Linked DNA regions of Salipiger sp. CCB-MM3. The protein of the gene in region 2 interacts with the protein of the main gene of each other region in a pairwise test. Links are inferred from orthologs where the notes say so. Each region holds a gene or a part of one and is shown on either strand. Other genes may lie near its edges.

What was found.
Region 1: the proteins of lpdA (region 2) and AYJ57_RS10395 interact in binary tests that used the Escherichia coli proteins (3 or more experiments, as listed by UniProt). The link is inferred for Salipiger sp. CCB-MM3 from one-to-one orthologs.

Annotation. Positions count from the first base shown.
Region 1 is NZ_CP014595.1:2,133,840-2,141,091, forward strand. Bases 3,074-6,151 are described here. They hold AYJ57_RS10395 (ATP-dependent helicase), read right to left. Parts: upstream 5,798-6,151; coding sequence 3,350-5,797; downstream 3,074-3,349. Other genes in these bases: AYJ57_RS10390 (DUF4405 domain-containing protein), read left to right, coding at 3,074-3,229; AYJ57_RS10400 (heme-binding protein), read left to right, coding at 6,046-6,151. Also shown: hisA (1-(5-phosphoribosyl)-5-[(5-phosphoribosylamino)methylideneamino]imidazole-4-carboxamide isomerase), read right to left, coding at 1-310; imidazole glycerol phosphate synthase subunit HisH, read right to left, coding at 428-1,063; imidazoleglycerol-phosphate dehydratase HisB, read right to left, coding at 1,166-1,753; AYJ57_RS10375 (Lrp/AsnC ligand binding domain-containing protein), read left to right, coding at 1,900-2,139; more of AYJ57_RS10390, read left to right, coding at 2,714-3,073; more of AYJ57_RS10400, read left to right, coding at 6,152-7,164. UniProt on the Escherichia coli protein: A helicase with DNA-dependent ATPase activity. Unwinds DNA duplexes with 3'-5' polarity. Translocates on single-stranded DNA with 3'-5' polarity. Initiates unwinding more efficiently from a nicked substrate than double-stranded DNA.
Region 2 is NZ_CP014595.1:943,640-950,688, reverse strand. The notes cover bases 3,992-6,866. They hold lpdA (dihydrolipoyl dehydrogenase), read right to left. Parts: upstream 6,189-6,866; coding sequence 4,794-6,188; downstream 3,992-4,793. Other genes in these bases: AYJ57_RS04600 (hypothetical protein), read right to left, coding at 6,753-6,866; AYJ57_RS04605 (MAPEG family protein), read right to left, coding at 6,356-6,745; AYJ57_RS04615 (hypothetical protein), read right to left, coding at 3,992-4,534. Also shown: AYJ57_RS04640 (zinc-ribbon domain-containing protein), read right to left, coding at 1-657; AYJ57_RS04635 (cell division ATP-binding protein FtsE), read left to right, coding at 816-1,493; AYJ57_RS04630 (cell division protein FtsX), read left to right, coding at 1,499-2,395; AYJ57_RS04625 (lysophospholipid acyltransferase family protein), read left to right, coding at 2,395-3,129; AYJ57_RS04620 (pyridoxamine 5'-phosphate oxidase family protein), read left to right, coding at 3,116-3,721; more of AYJ57_RS04615, read right to left, coding at 3,764-3,991; more of AYJ57_RS04600, read right to left, coding at 6,867-6,986. UniProt on the Escherichia coli protein: Lipoamide dehydrogenase is a component of the glycine cleavage system as well as of the alpha-ketoacid dehydrogenase complexes.

The DNA.
Region 1 (7,252 bases), 1.2 Mb from region 2 along the record:
TGCCGAGGATGACGCGCGCAAGCCCCTTGTCGAGCCAGCGCTCGATGGTCGCCATGTCGCGGATGCCTCCGCCCAGCTGTGCGGGCACTTTGGTGCGCTCGAGGATCGCCTCGACCGCCGCCGCGTTCACCGGCTCGCCGGCGAAGGCGCCGTTGAGGTCGACGAGGTGCAGCCAGTCACAGCCCGCCTCGACGAACTCCATCGCCTGCGCGGCGGGATCGTCGTTGAAGACCGTGGCCTTCTCCATATCGCCGCGCAGCAGGCGCACGGCCTTGCCGTCCTTGAGGTCGATGGCGGGGTAGAGGATCATGGCGCGGCTCCGCAAAAGGTCAGTGACGGGATCGGTGTCGGGCACCCTATAGCCGCGCCGGGGCGCGCTTTGCAATCCGCGCGCTGCCGCAAAGGCAGCCCGCGCCAGCACCAAGGATCAGGGCGCCCAGGTCAGGAAGTTGCCGATCATCCGCAGCCCGGTCTCGGCGCTCTTCTCGGGGTGGAACTGAAAGCCCAGCATGGTGCCGGTTCCGACGACCGCGGTCACCGTGCTGCCGTAGTCCACATGGGCGATGCGGTGCTCGGGGGTCAGCATGCGCATCTGGTAGGAATGCACGAAATAGGCGTGATCGCCGCTCTGCACGCCGTGCAGAACCGGGTGCTCGTGGTCGATGACCAGCTCGTTCCAGCCCATATGCGGCACTTTCAGCGCCGGGTCCTCGGGCAGGATCTTCTCGACCTCGCCGTCGACCCAACCAAGGCCGGGGGTCTCTTCATATTCATAGCCGATCCGCGCCATCAGCTGCATGCCGACGCAGATGCCAAGGAAGGGCCGACCCTTCTGGGTCACCGCCTCGACCATGGCGTCGAAACAGCCCGAGTGGCGCAGCGCCTTGGCGCAGGCGGGGAAGGCCCCGTCGCCGGGCAGCACCAGCCGGTCGGCGCGGGCCACCACTTCGGGATCGTCGGTCACCACCACGGTGCCGGCGTCCAGCTCATTCGCCATGCGCTGAAAGGCCTTTTCGGCCGAATGCAGGTTGCCGCTCTCGTAGTCGATGATCGCCGTCAGCATGTGGCTCACCTTTCCGGGCCGGTGCAGTCCCGGCCCCTTTCATCTTTCCGCAAATACTCCGGGGAGCGCGAGGGGCTGGCCCCTCGCTGACCCGCGAAAAATTCAGAGCGCGCCCTTGGTCGAAGGGATCGCGTCGCCCTTGCGCGGGTCCGGCTCGACCGCTTCGCGCAGGGCGCGGGCCACCGCCTTGAACGCCGCCTCGACGATATGGTGCGAGTTCACCCCATCGATGGCCTCGACGTGCAGTGTGATGCCGCCATGGGTCGCCAGCGCCTGAAAGAACTCGCGCACCAGTTCGGTGTCGAAACTGCCGATCTTTTCGGTGGGCAGCTCGACCTTCCACACCAGGAAGGGACGGGCCGAGAGGTCGAGCGCCGCGCGCACCAGCGCATCGTCCATCGGCAGCAGGCAAGAGCCATAGCGGCGGATGCCGCGCTTGTCGCCGAGCGCCTTGGCAAGCGCCTGCCCGATGGCGATGCCGGTGTCCTCGACGGTGTGGTGATCGTCGATGTGCAGATCACCCTCGGCACGCACCACCATGTCGATCAGCGAATGGCGTGCCAGTTGGTCCAGCATGTGGTCGAAGAACCCCACGCCGGTCTTCATGTCGTAGCTGCCGGTGCCGTCGAGATCGAGCGCGACCTCGATCTTCGTTTCGGCGGTGCTGCGGCTTACCTCGGCCTTGCGCATGGACCATACTCCTCGATGTCTCGCAGGGGCTTATAGGGCGGGGCAGGGCGCGCGCCAAGCCCCGCGCGTTACGGACGCCGCGGGCACGCTTGCGGCGGCGGGGGCGGTGTGACAGCTTGCCCGCATATCAACGAAAGGCCCCGACCATGACCACCTGCGTCTTCGTGCAGATCCGCTGCAAGCCCGGCACCACCTATCAGGTGGCCGATCAGATCGCGCTTCGCGAGATTCATTCCGAGCTCTATTCGACGTCGGGCGACTGGGACCTGCTGCTCAAGCTCTACATCCCCGAGGGTGCCGACGTGGGGCATTTCATCAACGAGAATCTGCTGGATGTGCCGGGAATCGAGCGCTCGCTGACGACGCTGACCTTCAAAGCGTTCTGAGCCGCCGCAGGGCGGCCTTCGGGTCGCCCGTCCGCGCGTGGCAAGGGGCTTGAGCAAAGCGCGCAGCACAGATTCAGGCATCACAATACTGCCGCCTGTAGGTCGATCAGTCTGGAAACTTCGTCTGGAAGTAAAGTGGTGAATGGAGCGGGCGAGGCGATTCGAACGCCCGACCCTTACCTTGGCAAGGTAATGCTCTACCCCTGAGCTACGCCCGCAAACCATTCATCATGTGCGACTTTCAGGCCTCTGCCCGTCTGTCGATCCGGCCTTTCACCGGCCCGGCTGCTGCCGGAGGTCCAACTGGAGCGGGCGAGGCGATTCGAACGCCCGACCCTTACCTTGGCAAGGTAATGCTCTACCCCTGAGCTACGCCCGCTTCCTTGTTGGTGTGGGCGATTTAGAGTTTCCCGCAGACCTCCGCAAGAGGAAAATTCAGGTTTTTGCCGGAAATTTCCCGGACAGCAAAAAAGCTCAGCAAAACGCGACGGAAACTTCGCGGCGGCGCGTATCGGATGTGGGCGCGCGGGGGAGGGCGCGGCCTTTCGAACGCCAGCATCGGAGCATCCGCCGCATGAAACCCGTCATCCAACGCTACGCCACACCGCTCATCACCGGTCTTTTCCTCGTCTCGCTCATTTCGGGAATCGCGCTGTTCTTTCATTGGAACATGGGCTGGTTTCACGGCATGCACGAATGGCTGAGCATGGTGCTGATCCTGCCCTTCGCCCTGCACCTGTGGAAGAACTGGCGCCCGATGACCGCCTATATGCGCAAGCCTGCCTTCGGGCTGGCGATGGTGGCGTCGCTGGTGATGGCTTTGGCCTTCGTGGTGCCGTCGCTGTCGGGTGCGGACGGTGCGCCAGGCGGCGGGCGTCCGCCGCAGTTCGCCGCTGCCGGGCTGGTGCTCGAAGGCAGCGTGGCCGAAGTGGCGGCGCTGATCGACGTGCCTGCGGCCGACCTCGGTGCCACGCTGACGGAGGCGGGGTTTGCGGTCGGCGGGCAGGAGGAGAGCCTTGCCTCGATCGCCCGCGCCTCGGGGCGGAGTGACGGCGAGATCCTTGCCGCGCTGATCGGGGCGGAGCGCTGAGCCGTCGGTTGCGACATGCGTATTTGAAAAGAGAAGAAGGCCCGGAGCAATGCACCCCGGGCCTTCTTTTATATCAAGGTGTGCGTCGGTGTTTCGTCAACAGCCCGCCCCGGCGGCGCGTCAGAACGGCACGTCGCCCGCCGAATCTGCAGCGGTGACGAAACGGGCCACCACTTTCTTGACGCCTGCCTTCTCGAAGTCGATCTCGAGCTTGTCGCCTTCGATGGCGACGATGGCGCCATAGCCGAATTTCTGGTGGAAGACGCGCTCACCGGTCTCGAAGGCCGAGACCGCCTGCAGGTCGATCACCTGATTGCGGCTCTCGCGAGGCTGGCTGACCGAGCGGGCGCTGGAGGAGCGTTCCTGCAGGCGTTTCCAGCCCGGGGAATTGTAGACATTGGCCTCGGCGGCGCGGCTTTCCAGCCCCGATCCGCCGCCAAAGCCGCTGTTCATGCCCGCGGCGCCATAGCCGCCGCCGTAGAGGCCGGGCGGGGTGAGAATCTCGACGTGCTGCTCGGGCAACTCATCGATGAAGCGCGAGGGCAGGGCCGATTGCCACTGGCCGAACACGCGCCGGTTGGCGGCGAAGGAGATGGTGCAGAGCTCCTCGGCGCGGGTGATCCCGACATAGGCGAGGCGGCGCTCTTCCTCGAGCCCCTTGAGGCCGCTTTCGTCCATCGAGCGCTGGGAGGGGAAGAGCCCGTCCTCCCAGCCCGGCAGGAACACCGCGGGAAATTCGAGACCCTTGGCCGCGTGCAGCGTCATGATCGAGACCTTGGCGCCGGCCTCTTCCGTCTCATTGTCCATGATCAGCGCGACGTGTTCGAGGAACCCCTGCAGGTTGTCGAAATTCTCCAGCGCTTTGACCAGTTCCTTGAGGTTTTCCAGCCGGCCCGGGGAATCGGGGTTCTTGTCGTTTTGCCACATCTCGGTGTAGCCGCTCTCGTCGAGCATGACCTCGGCCAGTTCCACATGGCTCATGGTCTTGGCCAGCGGCTTGTCCTCGTCGATCAGCACCAGATCATCATCATCCTGCTGCACCTCCGAGGGGAGGCCCAGTTGCTGGCGGGCCACCTCGTGCCAGCGGTCGATCTGCTCGACGAAGGTGGCCAGCTTGCCCGCGCCCTTGCCGGTGATCTCCTTGTCGCGCAGCAGCAGCCGCGCGCCGTTGAGCAGCGTCGTGCCGTTCGCGCGCGCCTTGATCTGGATCTTCTGCTGCGCCTTGTCGCCGAGGCCCCGCTTGGGCGTGTTGACGATGCGCTCGAAGGCCAGATCATCTTCGGGCGAGACCACCAGCCGGAAATAGGCCATGGCATCGCGAATCTCGAGCCGCTCGTAGAAGCGCGGGCCGCCGATCACCCGGTAGGGCAGGCCGATGGTCAGGAAACGATCCTCGAAGGCGCGCATCTGGTGCGAGGCGCGCACGAGGATCGCCATGTCATCAAGCGAGACGGGCCGCATTCCACGCGATCCGCGCTGCGCCGCCTCGATCTCCTCGCCGATCCAGCGCGCCTCTTCCTCGCCGTCCCAATGGCCGATGAGGCGGACCTTCTCGCCGCCATCGGCCTCGGTCCAGAGTTCCTTGCCGAGCCGGTTCTCATTGCCGCGGATCACCGAGGAGGCGGCGGCGAGGATATGCGCGGTTGAGCGGTAGTTCTGTTCCAGCCGCACCACATGGGCGCCGGGGAAATCCTTTTCGAAGCGCAGGATGTTGCCCACTTCGGCGCCGCGCCAGCCATAGATCGACTGATCGTCGTCGCCGACGCAGCAGATGTTGGTGTGGCCCTGCGCCAGCAGCCGCAGCCAGAGGTATTGGGCGACGTTGGTATCCTGATACTCGTCCACGAGGATGAAGCGGAACCAGCGCTGGTATTGCTCGAGCACATCGGCGTGCTGCTGGAAGATCGTCACCACATGCAGCAGCAGGTCGCCGAAATCGCAGGCGTTCAGCTCGCGTAGGCGGGTCTGATACTGGGCGTAAAGCTCGGTGCCGCGGTTGTTGAAGGCGCCAGCCTCGGACGCCGGCACCTTGTCGGGAGTCCAGGCGCGGTTCTTCCAGTTGTCGATCACCCCCGAGAGCTGCCGGGCGGGCCAGCGCTTCTCGTCGATGTTGTTGGCCGCGATCACCTGTTTCAGCAGACGGATCTGATCGTCGGTGTCGAGGATGGTGAAATTCGTCTTCAGCCCCACCAGTTCGGCGTGGCGGCGCAGCAGCTTGACGCAGATCGAGTGGAAGGTGCCCATCCACGGCATGCCCTCGACCGCGTGGCCGAGCAGGCGGCCCACACGCTCTTTCATCTCGCGCGCGGCCTTGTTGGTGAAGGTCACCGAGAGAATCTCGTTCGGCCTCGCGCGGCCGGTGGTCAGCAGATGCGCGATACGGGCGGTCAGCGCCTTGGTCTTGCCTGTGCCGGCGCCGGCCAGCATCAGCACCGGCCCGTCGAGCCGTTCCACCGCCTCGCGCTGCGCGGGGTTGAGGTCGTCGAGATAGGGCGCGGGGCGCGCCGCCATGGCCCGCTGCGACAGCGAGGCCCCCTCGAATGCATCCATGTCGTCAAAGCTGCTCATGGCGCAAATCTAGCGCGGCACGGCGGGCTGTGAAAGGTGCGTTCTTTATTTGTTCCAAAAATCACTGTGCGGGCGGACTCCATGGAGGTTTTCCGCACTCGTGGGCGGCGGTCGCGGCGTCTAAAATGAACGGGATTTTCAGACCGCATTTGCACCCGCCGGTTGCGGAGTCCGCTTTTGACCACGGCTCGCTCCCGGCGCCAGAGGCCGAAATCCATTGCACGACAGAGATTCTGGAGGAGGGATCGATGGAACTCAAACTGGAAGCCAAGGTTCACGAATACGGCAATCGCGACATACGGCCCGCCGACAGGTCCGAACCAGAGAAGCTGGGCGCGCTGAGCAAGCTGCCGGGCAAATGGATCAACGCAAAGGAGGGGCTGACCACCGGATTTGAAGGCCGCGGCTGGAACATGATCGCGCTGCCCTTCTTCACCGATGCCAGCGGCGACTTCCGGGTGCTGGCGAACCAATACAACGAAACGCTCGATTTCCTGACCGTCGACGGACCCGTGCCCAACCGTGGGGTCGACAAGGAGGGCAGTGCCGATGCGACGGCGCAGACCGACCAGACGATCTTTGGTCTCGACTACATGCAGCGCATCGCGCAGATCGCGGTGAAGGACGCTCCGCCGTCGAGCGACATGATCCGTGGCAAGATCGGTGCCGGGATCCACCATGAGCCGGGCTTCATGCTGTGGATTCGCGATCAGCACACCTTCATAGATTACGTGGTCAGGACGCCCGCGGGGGATGAGTGTGAAACCAAGCTGCCGCTCAATGTGGCGCGGCTGGCCTCGATCCCGCATGGCGATACGGTGACCGCGATGGGCGTGTCCTTCACCCGCCCGGGCGCGCCGCTGGTGCCAGAGATCAGCGGCCTTCCTGTGCACCTGCAATCCCCGCCGGGCGAGCCGGACCCGGAGCTTACGCGCTATCTCGCGCCCTATGGCGATCTGAGTGGCGGCAATAAGTTCGAGGGTCTGTTCGACGTCTCGCGCCCGTGGGAGCTGCTGCGCGGAGGAATCGCGGCGCTGGGTCCGATCCGCCAAACCACGACGCTGCATTTCAATACCGAGTTCGCCACGGGCGGGATCGTCAATATCCCCTTCATCGTGAGCGAAGCCAATGCCACGGCGATGGAGGCCTTCTTCTGGATCATGGAACTGGAAGAACCGATCAACGGCCGGGGCTGGGCGCTGGCTTATATTCAGAACGTGCTGCTCGACTTCTTCCCGCAGTTCGGTGGGCCAGAAGGCGCGCTGATCCGCTGGCCGCATGTCAGCATCAACATCATGTGCCTCGATGAGGCGCCGGCCCGCGAGCCGCTGCACAAACCCGAGGAGCAGGACGCGAGCAACGGCTGACATCGGCGGCATTTTGCAAAGTTGGCGCTCACGGGTGCTAACTTTGCATAGTCATCTTGCGCCGCATCGCAGCATGGCGTTCACTCCA
Region 2 (7,049 bases):
GCGGGCGGCCTCATCCTCCTCGGGCGCGCCGAGGCCAAGCTCGGGCTGGCTTTCCAGCGGATCGGCGTCGGTGCGGCGGCGCGCTTCGCGGGCGGCTTCCTGACGCAGCACCTCGGCCACCGACGGATCGAGGCCGCGGGCAGCGCGCGACGGCCGGCGCGGCACGGGAACTTCTTCGGGGGGCAGCGGCGGGTCGAGCACCGGCTCTGCGGCGCGTGCCTCTAGCTGCGGCGCGGGGCGGTCTTCAACGTCATAGCCATCTCGCGCGGCGAGCGCGGCGCGCAGTTCGGCGGCAAATTCGTTGATCCCGGCGTGGTCGATCTCGGAATGGTCGACTTCCGCTGTGTCGTCCTCCGCCGCGTGCTCGGGCTCTTCGTCGGGCGCTTCGCCCAAGTCCGCTGGCTCGGCGCTGTCGTCCAGAGCATCGTCATAACCCGCCGGGGCGCTCTGCGTCTCGTCCGCCGACGCCTTCTCGGCGACCGGATCACCGGAAAGATCATCGCCCAGATCACTACCCGGATCATCGGGCGCATCGTCGGGGTGAAGCTGAAACCAAGTGTGGCCGCAGTCGGAGCATTGCACGTCGCGACCGCCGGTTGGGATCACGTCGACCGGCACCTCGTATTGCGCGCCGCAATTGGGGCAAATCAGCCGCATATTATCTTGAGCTTTCCATCTGTTCTGGCCACATCCCTTTGCTGACAATAGGTTGCTGTGGGCGAGCGCGAAAGCCAAATTTCCCGGGGAACGGCGGATTGCAACTGCGTCGCGGCTCGGGCACAACAGGGCATCGTTTTTACCGGGGGCGCGCGGGCGTGATCGAACTGGACAATGTGGCCTACAGCTACGGCGGGGGCGAGCTGCTGAGCGGGCTCACGCTGCAGCTGGCACCCGGGTCGTTCCACTTTCTGACAGGGCCGTCGGGCGCCGGCAAGACCACGCTGCTGAAGCTCTGCTACGGCGCGCTTGTGCCCACCTCCGGCCATGCGCGGCTGTTTGGCGAGGACGTGCGGCGCATGGACCGCGACGCCATCGCGATGAGCCGCCGCCGCATCGGCGTGGTGCATCAGGACTGCCAGTTTCTCGACCATCTGTCGGTGGCGGAGAATGTCGCGCTGCCGCTGACCGTGGCGGGCGAGGGTGGCCCGGATCTGACGCAGAACCTCGTGGAACTGATGACATGGGTCGGGCTGAAGAGCCGCGCCGAGGCGCTGCCGCCGGAACTGTCGGGCGGTGAGCGGCAGCGTGCCGCGCTGGCGCGCGCAGTGATCATGTCGCCCGAAGTGATCCTTGCCGACGAGCCCACCGGCAACGTCGACTGGGAAATGTCGCAGCGTTTGCTGCGGCTGCTGGTGGAGCTGAACCGGATGGGCAAGACCATTCTCATCGCCACGCACGATCTTGGCCTGATCCGCTCGGCCAAGAGCCAGGTGCAGGCGCGGGTGCTGCGCATCTCGAACCGGCGGCTGCAGGCCGCGGGGGCCGATCTGTGAGGCTGGTGCGGGATTCCCTCGGGGCGCTGACCCACGGCGACAAAGGCGCGGACCGGGTCGTGCCGCCGACCGGCTTCACCGCGCGGCTGACGCTGTTCGCCGCCGCCGCCATGGCGTTTCTGGCGGTCTTTGCGCTGGCGCTCTCGCTGGCGGCGGGGCGGCTCGCCGACAGCTGGGGCGAGGAACTGGCGCGCGCCTCCACCGTACGCATCTCGGCCCCGGCGGGGCAACAGGCGCAGCAGACCGAGGCGGCGCTGCGGCTGCTGGCGCAGACGCCGGGCGTGGCCTCGGCGCGGGCGCTGACCGAAGAGGAGCAGCAGGCGCTGCTCGAGCCGTGGTTTGGGCCCGATCTGCCGCTGGCCGATCTGCCGGTGCCGCAGTTGATCGAGGTGATCGAGGACGCCGAGGGGTACGAGCCCGCCGGTCTGCGCCTGCGCCTGCAGGCCGAAGTGCCCGGCGCGGTTCTGGATGACCACACCCGCTGGCGCCGCCCGCTGGTGGCGGCTGCGGGGCGGCTGCGGCTGCTGGGCGCGGTGTCGATCCTGCTGATCGCGGGCGCGGTGGCGGCGATGGTGACGCTGGCGGCCAATGCCGCGCTGGCCGCCAATGCGCAGGTGATCACCGTGCTGCGTCTGGTCGGCGCCACCGATGCCTATATCGCGCGCGCTTTCGTGCGCCGCTTCACCCTGCGGGCGCTTGGCGGCGCGGCGGTGGGCGCGGCGCTCGGCACCGGCGCGCTGCTGCTGATGCCTGCGAGCGATGAGACCGCGGGCTTTCTGACCGGCCTGTCCTTCGTTGGCTGGCACTGGGTGTTCCCGCTCTTGGTGCCCGTGCTGACGGCGGCAGTGGCCTTTGCCGCGACGGCGATCGCCGCGCGCCGGGTGCTTGGAGATTTGAGTTGATGGCCTACGCGCTGCAATGGACCCGCTCGCTGATATTCATCGGGCAAGCCTATTTCGCCATGGCGGTGATCGGTCTGCTGCTCTTTCCATGGGCGCTGTTTTCAAGCCGCGGTGCGCGCGTCGCCTGCGTCAGCTGGTGCCGCTGGGTGCGCTGGACGGCGGCGTGGATGGTTGGCCTCAAGAGCGAGGTTCGCGGCCCGATCCCGCAGGGCGAGCTGATCATCGCCGCCAAGCACCAGAGCTTTTTCGACATCATCTTGCTGTTCGGCGCGGTGCCCGCGGGCAAATTCGTGATGAAGCGCGAGCTTCTGTTCACCCCGGTCCTTGGCCAATATGCCACCCGCATCGGCTGCGTGCCGGTCAACCGCGGCAAGCGCGGGGCGGCGATCTCGAAGATGGTTGCGGATGTGAAGAAAAGCGCCGAAGAGCACCCCGGACAGCTGATCATCTACCCGCAGGGCACCCGCGTGCCGCCCGGCGTGAAGCTGCCTTACAAGGTGGGCACCGCGATCCTTTATGGCCAAAGCGGCGAGGCCTGCGTGCCGGTGGCGACCAATGTCGGTGTGTTCTGGCCCAAGCGCGGCATCTACCGCAAGCCCGGCACGGCGGTGGTGGAGTTTCTGCCGGTGATCGAGCCCGGGATGCCGAACAAGGCGTTTCTTGCCAAGCTCGAAGCCGAGGTCGAGGCGGCCTCCGACCGTTTGCTGAAGGAGGCGGGATTTGCGCAGGATTGACACGATCGAAGGGCTCGAGGCGCTTTACGGCACGCCTGCGGGGGCGGCGCTGGACAAGGTGGTGCGGCGGATGACGCCGCTTTATCGGCGCTGGATCGAGGCGTCGAAACTTTGCGTGCTGACCACCGTCGGCGCGGGTGGCACCGATGGCTCGCCGCGCGGCGACGATGGCCCGGTGGTACTGGAGCTTGACCCCGGCACGCTGGCGATGCCCGACTGGCGCGGCAACAACCGGCTAGACTCGCTGCGCAACATCGTCGAGGACGGGCGCGTGTCGCTGATGTTCTTCGTCCCCGGCAGCACCAATGTGGTGCGGGTGAACGGCACCGCTTGGCTGACCGATGACGAGGGGATGCGGGGACGCTTCGAAAAGAAGGGCCGGCTGCCCGCCACCGTGGCGATCATCGAGATTTCCGAGATTTACACCCAATGCGCCCGTGCGCTGATGCGGGCAGGCACATGGTCGGGCAAAGACGAAAGCGCCGATCTGCCGACCATCGGCCAGTTCCTCGCCGAAGCGACGCAGGGCGCCACCGACGGCGAGGCCTATGATCGCGAATGGCCCGCTCGGGCCGCCGCCACGCTCTGGTAGGCGCGGGGCAGCAGACAGGGCTCAGGGTTCAGGGCACTGGGCTTAAGGGACGAGGATCTTCATGGTGAAGCCGAAGGTGTCCTCGGGGCCATTGCCGTCGTCGTAGAAGTTATACTCGTAGCTCAGGCCGAATTGCACCGGCGTGGTGCCCATGGTGACCAGCTTGTTGAGCTGCACACCAAGCGGCAGGCTCACCCATTCCTCGGCGTCCCAGTCGTAGGTGATCGACATATCCGAGGTGCCAACCGACCAGCCGTCAGCCATCGAGACGTTGACGATGGGCTGGATGATCGACAGGTCGACCGGATCGCGGTCGGCGTCGCCGCCCATGTCGATGATGTTCTGGTTGAACACGCCCCAGATGCCCCAGTTCGCCTGCGCGATGAAACCCGCCGCCGGACCAAGCCCCCAGCGTTCGGTGCTGAGGTCTTCGTCGCCGCTGGGAATGAGCGCAACGGCACCGACGCCAAAACGCCCCCAGCTTTGGTTGAACGTGGTCAGGTTGAACACCGTCGCGTCGGAAAAGCCGGTGTTGTCGCTGGGACTGCTGGTTAGATAGGGCAGGGTCAGGCGGAAGATGTTGCTGGTGCCGCCCAGCTCATAGGGCACCGCCATGCGGAATTGCAGCTTATTGCCGTCTTCGTCGTCGAGCCCGTGATACTGCGACGTGTAGAAATTCTGGAACACATATGCAGTGAGAGAGGCTGTCGGGTCGCTGGCCGCTGTCGAGAGATCCTGATCGCCGCTTTGCGCAAAGGCAGCGGGCGCGGCGAGGGTGAGGGCCAGGGCGGAGGTGAGGGCGAGTTTGGACATGAAATCGGTTCCCTGCTGAATGACCGGAAAAGATCGGGTCCGGATGGCGCGAAATAGCGAGAAATAATCGTTCCTAGGTTGAGCTTACTCCCCGTTTTCACGATCCGGCAAGGACACTGTGACGTGGCGGCAATTAGAGGTTGAAACCGTGGCTTTCCGGTTCGAATTCCGGGTCGCCTTCGGTTTCGCTTTTGGGGAGCCCAAAGCAAAAGGCCCCCGAGCAGTGCTCGGGGGCCTTTGCATTTCTCAGGCGAGGGGATCAGGCGTGGATGGCGCCGTCGCCGCAGGCCAGCGCCGCCTCGCGCACCGCTTCCGAGAAGGTCGGGTGGGCGTGGCAGGTCAGCGCGACATCCTCGGCGGAGGCGCCGAATTCCATCGCCACGCAGATCTCGTGGATCAGGTCACCAGCCGACGGGCCGATGATGTGGCAGCCGAGCACGCGGTCGGTTTCCTTGTCGACGATCAGCTTCACGAAGCCCTCGCCCGCAAACACGGCCTTGGCGCGGCCATTGCCCATGAAGGAGAACTTGCCGACCTTATAGGCGCGGCCTTCTTCCTTGAGCTGCTGCTCGGTCTTGCCGACCGTGGCGACCTCGGGGTGGGTGTAGATCACGCCCGGGATGACCTCGTAGTTCACATGGCCCGCCTTGCCGGCGATGACCTCGGCGCAGGCCATGCCTTCGTCTTCGGCCTTATGGGCCAGCATCGGGCCTTCGATGGCGTCGCCGATGGCGTAGACGCCCTTCACGGCGGTCTGCCAGTGGCCGTCTGTCTCGATCTGGCCGCGCTTGGTCAGCTTCACGCCGAGCGCCTCGAGGCCAAGCCCGTCGGTGTAGGGCGCGCGGCCGGTGGCGCAGAGCACCACGTCGGCTTCGGTGGTGTGCTCACTGTCGTCCTTGCGCAGCTTGTAGCTGACCGTGGCCTTGCCGCCCTTGGTCTCGACCTTGGAGACAGCCGCGCCCATGGTGAACTTCAGGCCCTGCTTCGACAGCATGCGCTGGAAGGTCTTCTGCACCTCGGCGTCCATGCCGGGGGTGATGGCGTCGAGGAATTCGATCACCTCGACCTCGGTGCCGAGGCGGGCGTAGACCGAGCCCATCTCGAGACCGATCACGCCAGCGCCGATGACGACCATCTTCTTGGGAATCTTGCCAAGTTCCAGCGCGCCGGTGGAGGTGACGACGATCTTTTCGTCGACCTCGACCTCTGCGCCCGGCACGGAAGCGGGCACTGAGCCGGTGGCGATGATGATGTTTTTGGCCTCGTGCACTTCGTCACCGACCTTGACCTTGCCGGCCTCGGGGATCGAGCCCCAGCCCTTGAGCCAGTCGACCTTGTTCTTCTTGAACAGGAACTCGATGCCCTTGGTGTTCTGGCCGATCACGTCGTCCTTATAGGCGAGCATCTGCTTCCAATCGACTTTGGGCGCGGCGCCCTTGAGGCCCATCTTGGCGAAGTTATGCTCTGCCTCATGCAGCTGGTGCGAGGCGTGCAGCAGCGCCTTGGAGGGGATGCAGCCCACGTTGAGGCAGGTGCCGCCGAGGGTCTCGCGGCCCTCCACGCAGGCGGTTTTCAGGCCGAGCTGGGCGCAGCGGATGGCGGCCACATAGCCGCCCGGGCCGGCGCCGATCACGATGACGTCGTATTGTGCCATTGGGGTCTCCTATCGGGTAATTCTGGGGGCACGGGGCATGCACATCGCATGCACAATCCATGCATATTCGAAAGCGGTGGGGGCGGCGGGGGCGCTGCCCCCCGTCCACCTGCGGTGGACGTCCCCCGGGATATTTTTCTCTAGACGAAGAGCGGGGCGGGGCGCGGTCATAGCAGCGCTCCGAGCAGCATCAGCACGGTGGCCAGCAGGCCCACCGCCCAGATCAGCGAGCGCCACGGCGCCCAGCCGTAGAGATAGGCGGGGACATAGAGCACGCGGGCGACAAGATAGGTCAGCGCGCAGAGCGCGGAGCCGCTGCCGCCCTGATCGGAATAGGTCACCACCACAACGGCGATGGTGAAGAGGATCAGCCCTTCGAAATGGTTGTTCATGGCGCGCTGCGCGCGGGCGGCAAGGCCGCTCAGCTCGCGGCCCTCGTCGCGCGGCGAAACCGCGTAGTCGCGGCCGACCTGACGTTGCGCGAGCACGGAATAGAGCGCCATCTGCGCGACCTGCAGCAATGCGGCGAGGGTGAGTGCGAAAAGTTCGGGCGTCATCGGCGGCTCAGGCGGTGCTCAGGAAATGCGCTACGGCGGGACCGTGGCCGAGGGCCTCGTCCTGCTTGAGCCAGCTCTTGGCCTTGTCGATGTCGTTGACGGAGAAAAGCGCCCAATGCGCCGCGCTGTCCTCAAGCCAGAGCTGCAGCAGGGTGAGCCCGGCGTTGGCGCGGTTTTCCGCCTCGTCGTCAAAGCGGGTGCGGTCGAAACTGTCGTAGCGGAGCAGGAGCTGCTGGCTCATCGGGACCTCCATCGCAGATATATCGGCGCTGTGGGTCCCGCCCGGGGATGCGTGGATCCGGGG